2 regions of the Teredinibacter haidensis genome follow, and region 2 is predicted to be linked to the other one. Evidence: predicted binding sites of a transcription regulator. Region 2 holds the regulator's gene; the other holds the start of a gene.

Region 1 (9,135 bases), 800 kb from region 2:
TTTGTTTGTTGATATGGGTTGTGCAGTGTAACATTTTTTAATGCCCCAAAACGCGATACTATCTTGGTCATGGAAGGTTACTCCCAGGCTGGAGTGTCTAGTCTTTCGCGCCCGACGGGGTGTACCAAAGTTTAGATGTGTTTAGAGGCGTTCGTGGTGGTAATAGAGGGTTGTTGATGCGTAAAATTCGTCGCTTACCAATATTTGATTTGGCTATATCTTCGCCAAAGGTTTCTAGGAAAAGCGCGTTAAAAGAACCATCGGCAATCGCCGCATGCAGCCCTTTTTCGATCATTTTTGCCTGCTCTGAATATTGCTTGCCAACAAAAAAATAGTAGGCTGCAGGGTATTGCAGCACAAGTGTATGCTCCACAGTAAGATTTTTGCTTTTTATTAATTCAGCTTCTTGCCAAATTTCAGTTAATGCGCGGGGGAAATAGTCGATCCGTTTTAAGTGGGTAAGTTCAATCATACTTTCCCATTGCGGCGACAGGCTGAGGCGAAAGCCGTTACTTTTTAATACCGGCGAGTCTGGCCAATCGGTGCCCTGCACCGCGCGATAGCGCTTGAGCTTTTCGACATTGTTTATACCCGCAAATGTCTTAATGGATTCTGGGTGGATAAAGAACAGTCTCCATCCTGCAAGGCCTTTGTAAAGAGGGATTCGAATGGGGATAAGTCGTGTTTCGTGAATGTTGTTGGTCATAAACCAGTGGATGGTATAGCGATTTTGTTGCAGATATATCGCACTGCGGCTTTCGCTCATGGTAGGCAGTGTTTTTTTTGAAAGAGTATAAGACGCCCCACTTTTTTCCAGCGCCAATGTCAGTAACTTTACAAAGTAGGCGTCCCGCTGCTGGTAGTTGAGGGTGAGCGATTCTGGGTAGATAATATTACTGGGCGGCGATGAGCCTTCTGCGCACGCGGTAACGCTCATAAGCAGCGCCAGTAGACAGTATAAATACTGTATACAGAAGGGTGGGTTTCTACGAGTTGCTAACGCAGTTGGCACTATAATGGTGTCCATTGATAAAGACGGGTGACTTTCGCCCAAGTATAGCTATTAAAACATTGGAGAACTCCTTATGCCCCAAGATCTTTCCGTAGAAAGCCAACTCGAACTTCTTCAGGTTGCCACTGGCGAGCGAAGGGTTATCTATCGCGCTGAGGTTGTGTTTGAAGCGCCTAACTGGCACCCAGCCGATGGCTTTCTGGTTTTTAACCAACAGGGGAGGCTGTATCGCTTTGATTTGTCGGGAACCAAGGCAGAACTGATCAATAGCGAATTTGCCGGTCGCTGTAACAATGACCACGGAATTTCTCCTGATGGTAAACATATTGTGATCAGCCACCATGCGGAGGACAGCGAGGGGCAATCGGTGATTTACATTTTGCCTATTGATGGTGGCGAACCGCGCCGTGTCACGGAACGGTATCCTTCTTATTGGCATGGCTGGTCGCCTGATGGAAAAACCTTGGCTTACGTGGCGGGGCGGCCAATAAGCACAGACTACGACATCTATAGTATTGCGGTCGAGGGCGGTGAAGAAACCCGGTTAACATCCACGTCCGGTTTGGATGATGGGCCTGATTACTCCACCGATGGCCAGCATATTTATTACAACTCCTATCAAAGCGGCATGATGCAGGTCTGGCGTATGGATGCTGACGGCTCGAATCCAAAGCAGATGGTTCAATCGCCCCATTCCGATTGGTTTCCCCACCCGTCGCCGGACGGCAAGAAGCTGGTGTTTATCCGTTACCTCGATGACCAGCAGCAGGATCATCCTTTTGGGAGAGATGTGAAGCTGGTATTACTGGATTTACAAACCGGCGAAGAGCGGGATCTTACAGAGGTCTTCTACGGTGGCCAGGGTAGCTTGAACGTCCCCAGCTGGTCTCCAGACAGCCGTCAGTTGGCTTTTGTCAGTTACCGTAAAATGTGAGCCTCGCATTTTGCTTAAAGCTGCGAAATAATGCGCGCCCCAATGCTTTTGTAGTTCTCTGCCATGCCTGAAACATCAAGCTCTTCTGCTGCCTATCGTCCGCCAAACAACAGCGGTATTTCTTTCTCTATGTGGCGAAAGCTGTTTTTCAATGCTTCGCCGAAGTACTGGCTATTGGGGGTGGTATTGTTGCTGTGTCGGCTGTTGGCGTTGCTACCCCATGCCATATTACTGCGAATGGGCCGAGGCCTGGGCTGGCTAATCGCGCGATTGGGTAAGCGGGTGCGCCATATTGCCGAGACGAATATCGGCCTGTGTTACCCCGAGCTTTCAGATAAGGAAAAGCAAGACCGCCTTGAGGCGAGCTTTAGTGAGCTTGGTATAAGCATTGCTGAAACATTAGAGGTCTGGTTTGGAAATCCCGCCAAACGGTTTTGGCCAAATATTGAGCTGAAGGGGGCTGATCACTGGCAGGCGGCGCTGGATTCCGGGCGCGGAATTATTATGCTGTCCTGCCATTATGGTAGTCTCGATTTAAACGCTGCGCTGGGAGGCTATTTGGCGCGTAAAGATCGCACTTTCGCCTTTACGTATCGTCAGCCTTCGGACCCTATTGTCGATGCCTTTTTGCGCGATGCCCGCCACCAGTATGGCAACCATTTTTTCTCAGTGAGCAATTTGGTCGGTATTACTCGAACGCTCAAGCGAAACGGAGTGGTCTGGTATGCGCCGGATATCGAGGTAAAGAATAAAAATACCGTTTTTGCCGATTTTTTAGCAGTACCGGCTTCCACAACAATTGCCCTTAGCCGTTTGGCCGCGGCGACCAACGCACTAGTTGTGCCCTATGGCCACTATCGTAGTGCCGACAATACCCGCTATTGTCTACAGATTTACGCCGCCATAGCGAGTTTCCCCAGTGGCGATGCGCAGTCGGATACCCGGCAAATCAACCGCGAAATAGAGCGTATCATTGCTCCCCATCCTGAGCGTTATTGGTGGAGTATTAAGCGCTTTAAAAATCGGCCTTCGGGAGAAAAACCAGTGTATTAGCCAGCAGAACCCCGCATTTTTGCCTAAACTGTAAACAATGACTGATATGCAAATTTGTGGGTTCTTGTGAGAATGTTAAGAATTTTGGTCTGTATATGTCTTATGGTTATTGCGTGTCCACTGGCTATAGCTCAGGCGTCTTCCCAGAAGGTCTTAACCGTCACCTTTCCCTATCAACTTTCCCAAGATATTAATCACGAAGATTATTATTTTTCTCAGTTGCTGCGTCTAGCGCTGGATAAAACTGTAGCTCAAGAGGGGCCCTGGACTTATCGTTCCCACTCGTATTGGATGCGTGACAAGCGTTTGCGTATAGGTTTAACCAGAGGCTTTGTGGATGTCATCTGGTCTCCCGCCAGCGACGATTTTGAACAGCAGTTGCTAGCGATTAAAGTACCGCTACTTAAGGGGCTGAGTCAGTACCGCTTGCTACTGATACACGAAGACGATCAGACGCGCTTCGATAAGATTGATTCGCTAGAACAGTTGGCGGCTTTGACCGGTGGCATGGGTTCCCAGTGGCCGGATGTTAGTGTGATGGAGGTGAATGGCTTAAAGTTACTGACTGTTCCCGGTTATGGCCGACTGTTTAAAATGCTGGCTGCTCGACGTTTTGATTATTTCTCGCGAGGTATTTATCAAATCCAGTCGGAAGTAGATTTTTACCCCTCATTGCCGCTGGCAATCGAAAAACATTTGCTACTTAAGCAGCCAGGCGCATACTACTTTTATGTGACGAAAGAAAATCACGCGCTGGCGGATCGTATAGAGCGTGGTTTAAAACTGGCTCATAAAGATGGTAGTTTTGACGAGTTGTTTAGTAGTATTCCGCGCTACCGCTGGGCCTACCATGAGCTTGAGCGCAGAGGCCGAACCTTGTTGGAGCTGAAAACTCCATAAAAAATACACAGGCCTATTCCTTGTTATGTATCAAAAGTTGAGCTCGTCTGGGTAGGGGGAAAGGTAATAAGAATTATCGATATAGCTATTTGGGTGTTTGCGAAAATGGTGCCGGAGCAGCGTACGGGGAATGGTTAACGGGCCGCTTTTAATTCTGCAGGTTTCAATCGCCCGTAAGATCTCTTTTTTATCGTCACCATCAATTTTATTTTTCAAATAGCCAAAAATATGCATTAACACATTAACATGATTCTTTCGGCTCGCGAGCTGCGTAAGGGCCGCCATAAGTTGAGTAATATAGCTTTCCCCAAAGGCGTCTAGATTTTCGCCAGGGATATTCGATAGGTAGCGACCGAGCTCGCGATAAGCTTTTTGAGAGTGGCTCATCAACAAATATTTATGGCGGGCGTGAAAGGTAATAAGCGCTTTAGCTGTAAGCCCCCCGGAAAGCAGTTGTTTCCAGCGGTGGTACACATAAACCCGCTCTATAAAATTCTCCCTCAGTGGCAAGTCGTGTAAACGACCTTCCTCTTCGCAGGGTAGTAACGGATTATTGCTCATAAGCTGTGAAGAGAATAGGCCTACGCCTTTTCGCGTGGGGTGTTCATTATGGTAGGCCTTTACACGCGCCATTCCGCAGCTAGGCGAATCCTTTTTGAAAATATAACCGCAAAGGTTGGCCACCCACTCTTGCTGTGCGTCCGCGCAATTCTTTAGCTCTTGAGTAAATTCTTTGCTGGTATCCTTAGTTCCCAGGACTCGTTGCACAGGAGAACTCAAATCGCCCTCCAGCACAATGCGTATGGGTTCGCGTGGAATGCCAAGTCCTATACTCACTTCTGGGCAAAAGTGCGAGAATTCGAAAAAGTTACCCAGGGTTTGCGTAATGTATTTATCGTGTTTATGCCCACCATCGTAGCGAACCCGATCACCTAGGAGACAGGCACTAATACCAACTCTTATTGTGATGGGGTGCGGGCTATCCATGGCGCAGTTCAGGGGGGCTGATGATTTTCATTATTATAGCAGCGTGTTAAGTTTCGGTGAAAGGAGGGATAAACTTAGGGCCGCATAAGAGCTGCTAGTCGGTGGTTGAAAAGCTATCTGCGTTGCCAGCGCGGAGTTAAATATGGGAGAGAGATGCTCATCTATTCGCTATACCCTCCGATTTTTCACCCATTTTTTAGGTCTAATATAGCCATACTTCCACGCGGCTGTTTTTACCGCTGCCGCTGCCGTTAGAATTGGCGACCAGTAAATCGGACCCATAGCCTAAAACTGGCTCAGATTTTATACCATTTCGGAAAAGAGCAATTTTTACTGCGGATGCGCGCAGGCGCGATAATACTTCTGCCCGGTTGTCTGAATCTTCTGAATCGCTAAATCCCACTAGCTGGATTTTTAGTTTGTCCAATTTGTTACTCTTCAAATAATTCGTCAGTCGTATAATATCCTTTTTCGCTTTGTTATCTAGGGAAGATGCACCCGCTTTAAAGCGGAAGTTAACGGATAAGCGTTCTGCATATCTGGCCAGTTGCTGGTACTCCTTTGGACCTTCAAGCTCCGCTACTTTCGATTTAATGGGGTTTTGTGAAATAAAGCCAATTTTTTCTACGATTGTCTGCCCGGCTTCGCCGTGGGCGTATTCAATGAAATCGGTAACGAAGGTGTTGCGTGGTTGTTCCGGCGTGTACATATAAAGCCGACGAGAGAGTGCGTAGTCTTCGGTGGCGACATAAATTACCTCTGGTTTTAGCGGTGTTGTATTGTTTTCGTTGATGGCCATTGCCTTGGATTTTCGTACTGAGGCTAAACCAACAAAGCCGATACCACCCGCATCTGAACTTACGCTGTCGGAAAGCTCATCGTTTGATTCAAATCGCTGTGCTTTCTCCGATAGGGTATAGGTTTTCGCTAATACCAAATTTTTAAAGGTATCCCATGTACCCGATTCACTGTCACGGGCATAGATACTAATGGCTCTGTTTGCGCCACCGACATCGGCCCAGTTGTTAATCTCGCCAGAAAAAATTCGAGCAATTTGGCTAACCGAAAGGCTATCAACCGGGTTCTGGGAGTTTGCGATAATGGCTAAACCATCGATCGCAACCACATGCTCCGCAGACAGGCTATGCATATCGCCATAAGTGGCGCTGAGCGCGCTGACTTCGCTACTTTTAATGCCTCGAGAGGCCATCGCAATGTCTGCAGTGCCCACTAGCAGACCTTTAAAGCCAGTTGTGGATCCGTGGGCATGAAGATCAACATAAATGGATCCATTCTTTAGAGTACCGCTCACGCGATACTCATTTGGATTCTTTTGTGGCTCAACGGAAACATTGGTTGCACCCTTAGCCTCCATCCAAGATTTGACCCAGCTTGGTGCCAGCTTGGCGCCTACGGTATTAGAGCCTTCTACAGTGAAGAGTTTGCCGTCGGTACCTGAAGGAAAAGGTTCGATTGCGGCAACAGAAAAAGAGGAAAGAAGAATAAGAACAAAGAGGACGTGGCGTAACTTCACCAAAGTGTTCATAGCGATTCGCTTTTGTAAGTAAGGACTAAAGTTAGGGTTCATTTTGACTGCTTGGTACCCAGCGCAGCACTTTTATAACTAAAACGCCGTCCTTGTCGCGCGCACAACATACTGTTGAAATATTACAGATATATGACAACTTCAGTGTAGGTAATTTACGCATGTCCGTGTGGCGGTAATACAGTTTTACGTGACATTTTTTGCACGTAGACCAATATCTAAACAATGCCACTTTTGCGGCAATTTTTGCTGTCAATAAAAATTAATAAACTCTTGTTATGTTACTTCCCCATATTCTTTCGTACTTCGTCCTGACAAGTTAACAGCGGCTTTCTCGGACGTGCCAGTGCGAGTGGCAATGCTGGAAAAATGATCGCAAAGGGCATTCCATTTATGCTTTTTTGTCATTCAACCATCACATCTTTGTCATCCAGTTGTCACAAAAAAGCGGAAGTATATGCGCGCCAGATCAATGATTTATGGCGACGGCTTTTTGTACGGGCGGGGCGGGGCTTTCAGCTTTTGCGTGTAGTTGCTTACTTAGAGCCTTGATCAAAAATTTTAGAAAATGCATTTCGTGTTGTGGATAGAGCAGCGGGAGGTGGATTTTTATCAATTTCACATTACGTAACTTCTTAGAGAGAGTTAACACTATGAAAATTAAGAGCTTAGTTGGCATTTGCGCGGTTTCCGCAAGCCTGGTTGCTTGTGGTGGTGGAGATATTAAAATCGATGCAGCGAATAATTCACCCATCGATAACTCCGTTGCTGGTGACCAAATTGTAAATAGTAATAACCAAGCTGGTGACGGCGAACCAAGTACGGGTTCGAATCCATGCGCCTCCTATATTGACAGCAGTGTTACTCGTCAAGGTAGCTACGATGCAGCTACTGGCCACTGTACTTACGGTACAGACTTTGTTTCTCTGAGCAAGCCCTACGATCAGGAAGAAGACCTTACTTTAAACGACCTACCAAACGATGGTGTACATGTTTTCAACGGTAGCTTGGTTATTGGTAAGAACTATAGCTCTAATGCTGACCTGTCGGCTGCTGGTATTGCTCAGGGTGGTGACGGTTCTGTTCTTCGCATTGAAGCTGGCGCAACTTTAGCGTTCCGCTCTTCCGACGATTATTTCGTGATTAACCGCGGTTCACAGATGTTTGCTGAAGGTGCCGCAGATGCTCCCATTACCGTTACTTCTACTAGTGATGCCGTAGATGGCTCTGTAGCTGCTGAAGCTGACGGCGAGTGGGGCGGTATGCTTATCAACGGTTTCGGTATCACCAATAAATGTGAATATACCGGTACCATGGGTGTCGATATTGCCTTGGCAACTGGTGAGGAATGTCACGTAGAGGCTGAAGGTAAAGCCGGTGCTGGTCAGACTCATTACGGCGGTGACAATAATGCGGACAACTCCGGTATTTTGAACTACTTCATTGTTAAGCACACCGGTGCAGAAGTCGCCCCAGAAAACGAGCTAAATGGTATTTCCTTCAATACCGTAGGTTCTGGTACGACTGTTGATTATCTGCAGGCCTATTCAACTCTGGACGATGGCGTTGAAATGTTCGGTGGCGCAGTAAATATCTCTCACTATGTTGCGCTGTATGTTCGTGACGACTCTATTGATATTGACGAAGGCTACCAGGGTACGTTTGATTATGCGCTGGTAATTCAAAGTGAAACTTTCGGTAACCAGTGCGTGGAGTCGGATGGTATTGGTAGCTATAGCAAGAAAGACGCGGTTGTTATTGATGATTATATTGCTCGTGGCTTAAACAGCCGTGCAACCATCCGCAATCTGACTTGCATTATATCGCCATCTGATCAGGGTACTCGAGGTAACGGTGCTGGATTACGTGTTCGAGAAGCTCATTTCCCAACGATTGAAAACGCCATCGTAACGACTGCATACGGTGCCGATGCCGTGGTTGACCCAACTAAAAATGAACATTCCTGTGTACGTATTGAAAATGCCGGCGCGACGGATCTGGCGATAGTTGAATCTGTATTCGGTTGTTCTGACGTGACTAAAGGCGATCTGGATGGTGCTTCCACTCTGGATTGGCTGAACGCTAACAGCAATGACACTATGGCGACTAATGAAACCGGTGAGAATCCAAGTTTTGATGACACCGATGTAAATATTGCTTTGTTCGAAGCGAATAGTTTCTACTCACTGGCTTTGGGTGACATGGTTGTTAACGGTGGTGCAGTGACTGTAACGCCAACAGAAAGTCGTACTTTCATTGGTGCTGTGACTTCAGGTGATGACTGGACTGCTGGCTGGGCTTATGGCCTGGATCCAAGCAACCGTGGTCAGGCACTTTGGTTCGAATAATTATTCAGTGAGCCCTACTCACGAATAAGCAACGGTTTAGGGCGCCAATCGGCGCCCTATCTGTTGTACAACGAACAAAACATCAGTGAAACTACAGGTCGGTTCAGATGAAAACGAAATACTTTAAGGGCCGCGTTGCGCTGGCCGCATTTCCGCTGAGCATTCTCAGTGTTGCGATAAGTGCAGTGGTGCATGCCCAGGACCAAACTGAAGCACCGGTTCCTCCCGCTCATACAGCTCACCAGCTTGAAGAAACGATTGTATTGGGCCGCTTAAAAAGTGCCGCTAACGATGTAATTGTTGAGCGCATGGAGCAGTCGGTTGCTGTCGATATTATAACTTCCGATATGATTGG
Region 2 (9,135 bases):
CAAGGGTTCACCCGGGCAATGTACTTCAGCATAAGCGGCATGGTAATGAATGTGTGAGCCGCCAGGGCCAGAAGGACGGTAATAAAAAATATCATCAGCGGTTTAAATGAGGCGAGCCCGGTAGAGGCAACGGTATTGCCCACCAGGCCAAAAACGCCAATGGGGGTGAACTTCATAATAAACAGGGTGATCCCCATCATGGTATCGAATATCCCCTGCCATACGTTCAGCAGGGTTTCCTTGTACTGGCTTTCGATACGGGTCATAAAAAAGCCGAACAGGAGGCCGAAACAAATTAAGCCCAGCATTTGGCCTTCGGCGGCGGCCTTCACGATATTGGCTGGCAGCATACGGTGAAATACCGCAGCAATATCACCGGTGCCACGACCTTCAATTTTTTCCAGCGTGGAACTAAGTTCTTCGCTATTGCCTAAATTCAAAAGATCTTTGGCGGGCTCACCGTTGATAATTCCCGGCGTTAGCAGGTTGACAACTAGTAAGCCGGTCAGGATGGCCATCAGGCTGGAGGCCATATAAAAACCCAGTGTTTTGCCCCCCAGGCGACCTAAATCACTCCCTTGCCCCAGCGTTGCGACGCCGCTGATAATGGATGACAGAATCAGTGGAACAATAATCATCTTTAAGCCGTTTAAAAACAGTTTGCCCACAAACTGCATGCCGTTCTGGACATGGGCGCCTGCGGCAATCTCATTTTGGTTTAAAGAATTAACAATCAAGCCGCATATTATCGCGGCGACAATAGCGATTAGAATTTGCCAGTGCAGGGGTAGTTTAAGCATGGTGTCTCCGCGTGTTGTTTTAGTTATTCGCCAGTGAAAAGCTGCGAACGCAGTTTGCTGCCCGCTTTAAACTGTACCTGTTTTTTTGCCGGGATGTGTATGGGTTGGCCTGTTTTTGGATTTTTCCCGTTGCGCGCCGCACGTTCTTTTACCAGGAAGGAGCCAAACCCTATTAGCTGAATACCCTCCCCTCGCGCTAAAGTATTGGTGATCTGCTCGAGCATCGAAGCGACGACATCGTCTGCCTGAAGCGGGCTAAGTCCGGTAGATTCGACTACCGCCGCAACCAGTTCGGATTTGCGCATGGTGGTTTCTCCTGTAAACACGGGTAGAATATCGGCTTTCTGAAAAACACTCTGGAGCCTGGGGACGGGATTCCCTTGTAATGATGACCGACACTGTGCCGCAAGCTGTTAATAAATTCAAAAGTTATACGCGTCTGATGCGCCTCAACCGGCCCATTGGCATTTATCTTGTGTTGTGGCCAACGCTTTGGGCGCTGTGGCTGGCGGCAGAGGGTGTTCCGCGAGTAGAGGTATTACTGATATTTATAGTGGGTGTTGTGTTGATGCGCTCGGCGGGCTGCGTCATTAACGACTATGCTGATCGCCGTGTTGACGGCCACGTGGAGCGTACTAGAAAGCGGCCGCTGGTACTCGGAGAGGTTACGCCAGCCGAGGCTGCGGGCCTCTTTGTTGGCCTAAGTTTCTGCGCTTTTGTACTGGTGTTGTTTACCAACCGGCTTACGATCTACCTTTCCTTTGCCGGGCTTATATTGGCGTTTTGCTACCCATACATGAAGCGCTACACCCACCTACCACAAGTAGTGCTGGGAGCAGCGTTTGCCTGGGCGGTGCCCATGGCCTTTGCGGCGCAGACTGGGGAGCTAAGCACTGATATTTGGGTGCTCTACACGGCGGTGGTACTTTGGACCGTGGCCTACGATACCTTTTATGCCATGGTTGATCGGGAAGATGATTTAAAAATTGGCGTAAAGTCCACGGCCATTCTCTTTGGCGATCAGGATCGTGTCATTACCGCCTGCCTACAGTTTATGGTGGTGATCTCCCTGGGGATGACCGGGCAGAAGTTCCAATTGGGCTGGATCTACGATCTTTCAGTACTGGTGGCCGGTGGTTTTATGGTGTATCAGCAGTATTTGATTCGCAAGCGCGAGCGGGAAGCCTGTTTTCAGGCCTTTCTCAACAACAATTGGGTTGGAATAGTCGTTTTTATCGGTATTGTTCTGGACTATGCGCTGCTCTAGCTCAGGCTGTTTTTGGCGTTTTTTGTCCAGTTATTCGAGATCGAGTAAATTAATCACACTCATTTGCCATGATTACAGTGGATGTCATAAAAGCGTAATAAAACCTTTATTTAATTCGCACTGGCGATTCTCCTTAGTTTCGCCACCTATCCGGGGCTAAACAGGTTATCTGCCAGGGCTCGGCAAGCTTGTATTGATTGAGATGCTTTTTAAGCAAGGTGAAACCTTCATGGTTGAGAAGAAAATACTGGTTGTTGACGACGAGCGTGCTATTCGCGATATGTTGCGTGTGGCACTGGAAATGGCCGAGTACTCGGTGCAGGAAGCTGGCGATGCCCAGGAAGCGCACCGAATCATTGTAGATACCCGCCCCGATTTGATTCTGCTGGATTGGATGATGCCCGGCATTAGTGGTATCGAGCTGGCTCGCCGTTTGAAAAGCGAAGAGACCACCCGCGAAATCCCCATCATTATGCTTACCGCCAAAGGTGAAGAGGATAATAAGATTCAAGGCCTGGAGCTTGGCGCGGATGACTACATCACCAAGCCGTTTTCTCCACGTGAACTGGTTGCGCGTTTGCGTGCGGTCATGCGCCGCAGCGATTCTCTTTCGAGTGGTGATCCTATCAGTGTCGAAGGCCTTTGCCTCGACCCCACTAGCCACCGCGTCACCATTAGCAACAGCCCCGTGCAACTGGGGCCAACCGAATATCGCCTACTGGAGTTTTTTCTTACGCACCAGGAAAGGGTATACTCGCGCAATCAATTGCTAGACTACGTATGGGGCGGCAATGTGTACGTGGAAGAACGTACCGTGGATGTCCATATCCGCCGCTTGCGGAAAGCGTTGAAGACCGAAGATCACGACCGCCTAGTACAAACTGTTCGCGGCGCAGGCTATCGTTTTTCCAACAAATTCCTGGCTACCACAGAATAACGGGAAACCTGACTTTTCATGTTTCGTAAAGGTATAGCCACCGAACTTCGGTGGCTTTTGGTGTATTTGTGCGTTGCGTTTGCCGTGGGTATCCTTATGGACGCCGTGTGGCCCTGTTTGCTGCTGGGAACGCTGTGCTATCTGGGTTGGATGATGTGCCAGATACGCCGGCTGGAAACCTGGGTAAGCGATACCCGTTTGCAAGGCCAGCGGGAGAACACCCTCCCTGGAATATGGGGCGAAGTTGCCGAAGATATCGAGCTAATTCTCAAGCGCAACGAAAAGGAAAAACAGCGCTTGAAGGAGGTTGTTTTCCGTATTCAGGAGATGACGGCAGCGCTCACCGACAGTGTGATTATTGTCGACAAACGCGACAATATTGAATGGTGGAACAAAGCGGCCGAGCGCCAGTTGGATTTCGAACCCCAGGATATTGGCCGTAAACTTACCAACTATGTGCGTCACCCCCGTTTTATAGCCTACTACGAAAGCAATGTTTATGACGAACCGCTGGAGCTGACTTCCAGCCGTCATGAAGGCCAATTTCTGCAATTTCATATTCACCGCTTTGGCGATGGCGATCGTTTGATCATTGTCCGTGATGTCACCCGTGTCACTAACTTGGAGTGCATGCGTAAAGATTTTGTCGCCAACGTATCTCACGAGTTGCGAACGCCATTAACGGTGCTCAGTGGCTATCTGGAAACGCTCTCCGATTCGCGTGAGATGCCATCCAGCTGGTTGCGTGCTTTCGACCAAATGCAGGATCAAACCAAGCGAATGACGCTCCTTATTACCGACCTCCTTATGCTTTCGCGTCTGGAAACAGATGATCGTGAGCAGGGTCAGGAACCCGTCAAGATTCTGCCGCTACTAGAACAAATTGTCGCTGATGCCAAAGTCATCAGCGGCGAGCGAGCACATATATTTCGCATCGATTGTGCTCCCAATGTTCAGTTAATGGGTATTGAAGGAGAGCTGCGCAGCGCCTTTGCCAACCTGGTATATAACGCTGTAAATTACACTCCGGGCGGACGTAAAATTTCTATACTAGTGGATCTCAATCCGCTTGAACTGGTGGTGAAAGTGAAAGACTGCGGCGATGGCATCGATGCACGGCATCTGCCGCGCTTAACCGAGCGCTTTTATCGTGTTGATAGCGGTCGCTCGCGGGAAGCGGGCGGTACTGGGCTGGGCTTGTCCATTGTTAAGCATATTCTACTGCGTCATGATGCCGATCTGCGAATTAAAAGCAAGCTGAAGAAGGGCAGTACCTTTGCCTGTCATTTCCCGTTAAAACGCTTTATCGATAGCGTTGTAGAGGCCTGATACTGGCTGCAGGAGGAAGGTTATGCAGGCCAGATTTCTAACATCTATTTCTGAATTAAGCGAAGAACAGTGGTCGGCCCTATGGTCTACCGACTACCCCTTTATTTCCCACGCCTTCCTCTCGGTATTGGAAGACTCTGGCTGCACCACGGTAAAAACCGGTTGGCTGCCTTGCCATCTTATACTGGAAGAACATAACACCCTGCTTGCAGCGATGCCTCTGTATCAAAAAGAGCATTCCTATGGCGAATATGTTTTCGATTGGGGTTGGGCCGACGCGTACCATCGAGCGGGCTTGAATTATTATCCCAAATTACTGTGTGCGATTCCGTTCACTCCGGCGACGGGGCCGCGCGTGGGTTTTTCCGCGGGCTTAACGTCACAGGACAAAAATTCCTGTATGGAAATAATGGAAGCGGCGATACAAAAACGCTTAGGTGAGATCGGTGGTTCTGGCTTTCACTGTTTGTTTCCGTCATCAGAAAACCGTGCTCTATTCGACGCAGGTAATACTGTCGAGCGACAGGGTTGTCAGTTTCACTGGTTTAATGATGGCTATAAAAATTTCGATGAGTTTCTGGCGAGCTTCAGCTCCCGTAAACGGAAAAATATCAAGCGGGAACGGCAAAAGGTCGGCGAGCAGAATATTGTTCACCAAATGCGCTTGGCGAAAATGCTCCCTGAGCAGGACTGGCAGTTATTCTACCAGCTATATCAGAATACCTATTTAAAACGCAGTGGTCACAGTGGATATTTAAGTGAACAGTTTTTTCAGGAAATGGCTGCCCAATTGCCCGATCAGGTTTTGCTATGCAGCGCCCACGAAAGTTCACTTGAAAATCCCATGGTAGCGGCGGCGTTGTATTTTAAGGACAGCACCACGCTATACGGCCGTTACTGGGGGGCAAAAACAGAAATGGATGGAGTGCATTTCGAAACCTGCTACTACCAAGGTATTGAGTATGCAATTGACCAGGGCTTAAAGAGGTTTGATCCCGGTGCTCAGGGAGAGCACAAAATCCAACGGGGTTTTACCCCCATCAAAACCTGTTCCTTTCACTTTATAAAGCACCCCCAGTTTTTCGAAGCGGTTAAAGGTTTTGTTGCCGAGGAAAAACAGCACAATCAGCAATACTGCCAAGAGGCGAGAACCCTATTGCCATTTAAAGAGGGCGAAAAGACGATAGACGACAGTGTATTACTCAACAACTAAAAGTTATTGATGATACTAAGTGTGTTGGCTATTGGTGAACAATCGTTATTGAACGCCTATTTGGTTGGTAAGCCGAGAAGACATTTAGGAGGTTAGGCCTAAGCCCTGAAGCCGATATTGATTAGTATAAAACGTCAAAAGCGCTTAACGTAGTATTTCGACAGCGGCTGTAAAAAGTCGTCCCTTCCTCCCTGCATCGCCCAGTGATACTTGTATCGATTCCAGTTGTAAACGCCGGCTTCATTTTTCAGAATCTACGCGACGAAGATGGTCGAGGACAATAATTTTAAACGAGGAGAGAGCCCGTGCCTCTTTGGATAAGTTTTACCCTGCTGGCCGCGATCATGCAGGCGGTGCGCACCGCCGGACAAAAATCCCTGTCGGGGAGTGTTAGCGCAATGGCGACTACCTTCGTTCGCTACTGGTATGGATTGCCATTTGTTTTTTGCTATTTAAGTCTTCTGCTGGTGTTGAATCCGGACTGGGCGAAACAAATTTCCATTACGACCTTTACCGGTAATGCTCGTTTTTTGTTTTTTGCCACAAGTGCCAGTGTTGCGCAGATCGCAGCGACCTACGCATTGATTAAGGTTTTTACCCAGCGTAATTTTGCGGTGGGAACCAGTTTTGCCAAAACGGAAGCGATACAGGTGGCTCTGCTTGGGTCTCTACTCTTTGCTGACTATCTGAATTGGTTGGGTTGGTTGGCTGTTATTTCGGGCGTTGTCGGTACTGTTGTTATATCGGGCAAAGATGTATTTAAGCGTGGCTCGCGTAATACCAGCCTTTACGGCCTGGCTTCCGGCGCTTTGTTTGCTGTTACCAGCTTGTTTTTACGCGAGGCTAGTCTAAGTCTCGGCCTGCCACTGGTGTTGAGTGCGGTGCTTACTCTGGCATTTATGGTGTGCTTACAGAGCGTGGTCTGCGCGCTTTATCTGAATATATGGGAGAAACCACAATGGCAGCGAATGAAAAGCGTCAAAAAAAGTTGTTGGTTTGTTGGCGCCACCAGCGCACTGGGAAGTGTGGGTTGGTTTACCGCTATGAGCTTGCAAAATGCTGCGCTGGTTAAAATACTGGGGCAGGTTGAATTTTTTATCACGCTGGCTATTACGCACTTTTACTTCCGCGAAAAAATTGCCCGTTTCGAGTGGTGGGGGATGGTGCTGATTGTTGCGAGTGTGTTGTTGGTATTGCAGTATCGGTAGTGCTTTTATTTTAGGCGCTTTCACGGGATAGGTCAGGATTTCTCATCTTTCTGGGATGCAATATTTTCGTGTTCGACAGCCGTGCTCTCGTCAACAGATTGTATGTCCGTATTTTGTTGTTTCGGCTTCGTGATGGCTTTGCTGCCTTCGGCCGGACGGGTAGGAATGATTGACTCGATGGAGGGTGTGTCACTGGCTTCAGGTTTGTCGCAAGCGTTATAAAATTTGTTATCAATAACAATATGATTGAAGACATTGTTTGCCAGCCAATAGCCCGCAAACATGGAGGTAACGCCATAAACAATATAAAACACATAGTTCAAAATACTACCCTCCGTATTGCGAGTTTTGACAACAGGTTTCCCGGTCTTATTCATCGTTAAACGTTTATCGTTATGACTATTAGCAGACAGCGTAATTTTAGTCGGCGAAGAGAAAATAGGTGAAGTTAGTTTGGCAAAACGGCCAATGAAGCAGCGGTGAGTCTAACCTAATTAATGTCCATTGAGTAGCGTTAGCCGTGACCGGTGGAGGCGTTATATCAAATTTCTATATCGGCTAAAATATACAGCTGGAATAGATCGCATCAGAACTCTCTAGGCTGAGAAGATCTTCTCTTTCGATAGTCTCAAGGCCTTCAATCTGTTCGTCCATTCGTGTTAAACAGCGGTGAATCTAACGTGCCCAGCCATAAGCCCTCAGTGATTGCCGGTCGATAGCGGAGACGATAACGACGCCAGTCTTCTATCGCACCCACTTCAACACGCATGCCTTCGAAATCTACATGCCAGCGGGGTAAACTAAAATCCAGTTCTACGCTGTACTCTTCTCCGGGTTGTAGATGGATGGCTTCAAAATTTTCAGCGTTACTACGGCTGCAGCCACTATCGACATTTTCTTCATAGTGATCGTTGTCAACCAGTATCAGGCTAAAGGCGCAGTTTTCCGCGTTGTTGGCTATGTTGAGAGGCTGGTTAGATACATTGGCAAGCGTCATGTTAATGATCGGACTGATCGGGGCTTGGCCTTCAGAGCGGCGCGGGTTGGTGCTCCGGACAAACTCCAGCTGCATACCCAGCTGGCTCCAGCGATGGCCTTTGATTACCGGCGTACCATCGGAGCCAATAGCTACTTGCATTTCAAGCGGTATTTGCAGGGTGCCGCGATTGCCCATTCGCTTTTCCATTTCGAGGCCTTTACCCTGCTGAACATAGTACTGCTCTATTCCATATTTAATATTGGTGAATTGTTTGCTAACGCTTTGAAATTGCCGTCTATTATTTAGTCTGCCTTTTATATAGATAGCGTTGTGCGGTTTGGTCTCGGTAAAGTAATTCAGCCGGTACACATTGTTCTCTTCATGTTGAAGCACAGTGTAAAGTACGGTGTCCCTGTGAAGAGATGCGAGCTCTTTTTCGCCTTGATAATATTGGTTGGGTATACGGTTTAATTCGTAGCTTAGGCGAACAAAGTCTCCGCGAAATGGGTCGCGCGGATCGATCGGAGCTGAACGTAGATAGATTTCTTCACCCGTGGCAATAATGGTTTCCCGCTTGCTCGCCATAAACAGTAGTACCGCGATTTGCGCCACTATGGCAGCCACTACCAACTTTCGAACAACAGTTTTATTCAGCATGGTGGTAACCCTCGCTGGCGACTTTTTGTTTTTGTCTGGAGTAGTAAAGTCCAACACCAAATAGCAATGTACCTATTACAATAAAGGCCATGCCGCGCATTAGCAGGCTGTCGAATAAATCCATAAATCGGGCAAAGACGAAGGCCGATAATAACAGTGTGCCCAACGCTGTGGATTGCCAGCGTAAAATGCGTATGCCTCGATAAATCAACAGCATGCTGTAGGCAAGGAAAAGCAGGTTGTAGAGCAGAATACTGACGCTGTTAAGTGCCAGTGTTTGTATGGAGGTTAACAGAGCAATAATGGTTACCAAGATGACGATCGATATTTCGATTAAATCGGTGCGATCATTTAGTGCGTGTTTAAAGCGGGTAACGAGCAGCCAGAGTGAGGCGGCCGCAAATAGTATCGGTAGTAAAAAATAGCTTAAGGTGAGCAGGGATATATTGTCTTTAAAGTACAGATCATCCACATCGGAAAAGGAACAGATATAAAGAACAACGGAAAATACGCTGACACCGACTATGCGAATGGGGTTACTGGCTTGTGGGAATTGTGACGCTAGCGCGAGTTGAGAGCAGAGGATATAGCAACAGGTAAGGGAAAATATAAGGCTGGCTATACTGGCCTCGTGATTCTCGTCCAGCTGAATATAGGATGCGCAGTAGGTAAATAGGAAGAGTACCAGTGTGAAGAACAGGGTTACTGGCGACCGCTGTCGCCAAGCTAGCGGGAATATTCCCAG

Evidence for each region. Region 2 encodes PhoB, which activates phosphate uptake and scavenging genes when phosphate is short. Its sites were predicted from a motif close to TGTCATAAANNTGTAACA; they were not measured.
Region 1: a site for PhoB is predicted at 6,553-6,570, ahead of H5715_RS18580 (substrate-binding domain-containing protein). Genes of this name have one in related genera too.

What each region holds. Positions count from the first base shown of each region.
Region 1 covers NZ_CP060084.1:4,536,937-4,546,071, forward strand. Annotated here, with positions in the region: gene H5715_RS18555 (hypothetical protein) at 98-937, opposite strand; gene H5715_RS18560 (TolB family protein) at 1,086-1,946, shown strand; gene H5715_RS18565 (lysophospholipid acyltransferase family protein) at 2,010-2,999, shown strand; gene H5715_RS18570 (type 2 periplasmic-binding domain-containing protein) at 3,102-3,899, shown strand; gene H5715_RS18575 (YbgA family protein) at 3,930-4,886, opposite strand; gene H5715_RS18580 (substrate-binding domain-containing protein) at 5,089-6,432, opposite strand; gene H5715_RS18585 (serine/threonine protein kinase) at 7,086-8,780, shown strand; gene H5715_RS18590 (TonB-dependent receptor domain-containing protein) at 8,888-9,135, shown strand, end outside.
Region 2 covers NZ_CP060084.1:3,736,429-3,745,563, reverse strand. Annotated here, with positions in the region: gene H5715_RS15105 (dicarboxylate/amino acid:cation symporter) at 1-800, opposite strand, end outside; gene H5715_RS15100 (HU family DNA-binding protein) at 824-1,126, opposite strand; gene ubiA (4-hydroxybenzoate octaprenyltransferase) at 1,189-2,067, shown strand; gene phoB (phosphate regulon transcriptional regulator PhoB) at 2,297-3,004, shown strand; gene phoR (phosphate regulon sensor histidine kinase PhoR) at 3,023-4,333, shown strand; gene H5715_RS15080 (GNAT family N-acetyltransferase) at 4,356-5,546, shown strand; gene H5715_RS15075 (DMT family transporter) at 5,852-6,754, shown strand; gene H5715_RS15070 (hypothetical protein) at 6,787-7,077, opposite strand; gene H5715_RS15065 (GDYXXLXY domain-containing protein) at 7,392-8,390, opposite strand; gene H5715_RS15060 (DUF2157 domain-containing protein) at 8,380-9,135, opposite strand, start outside.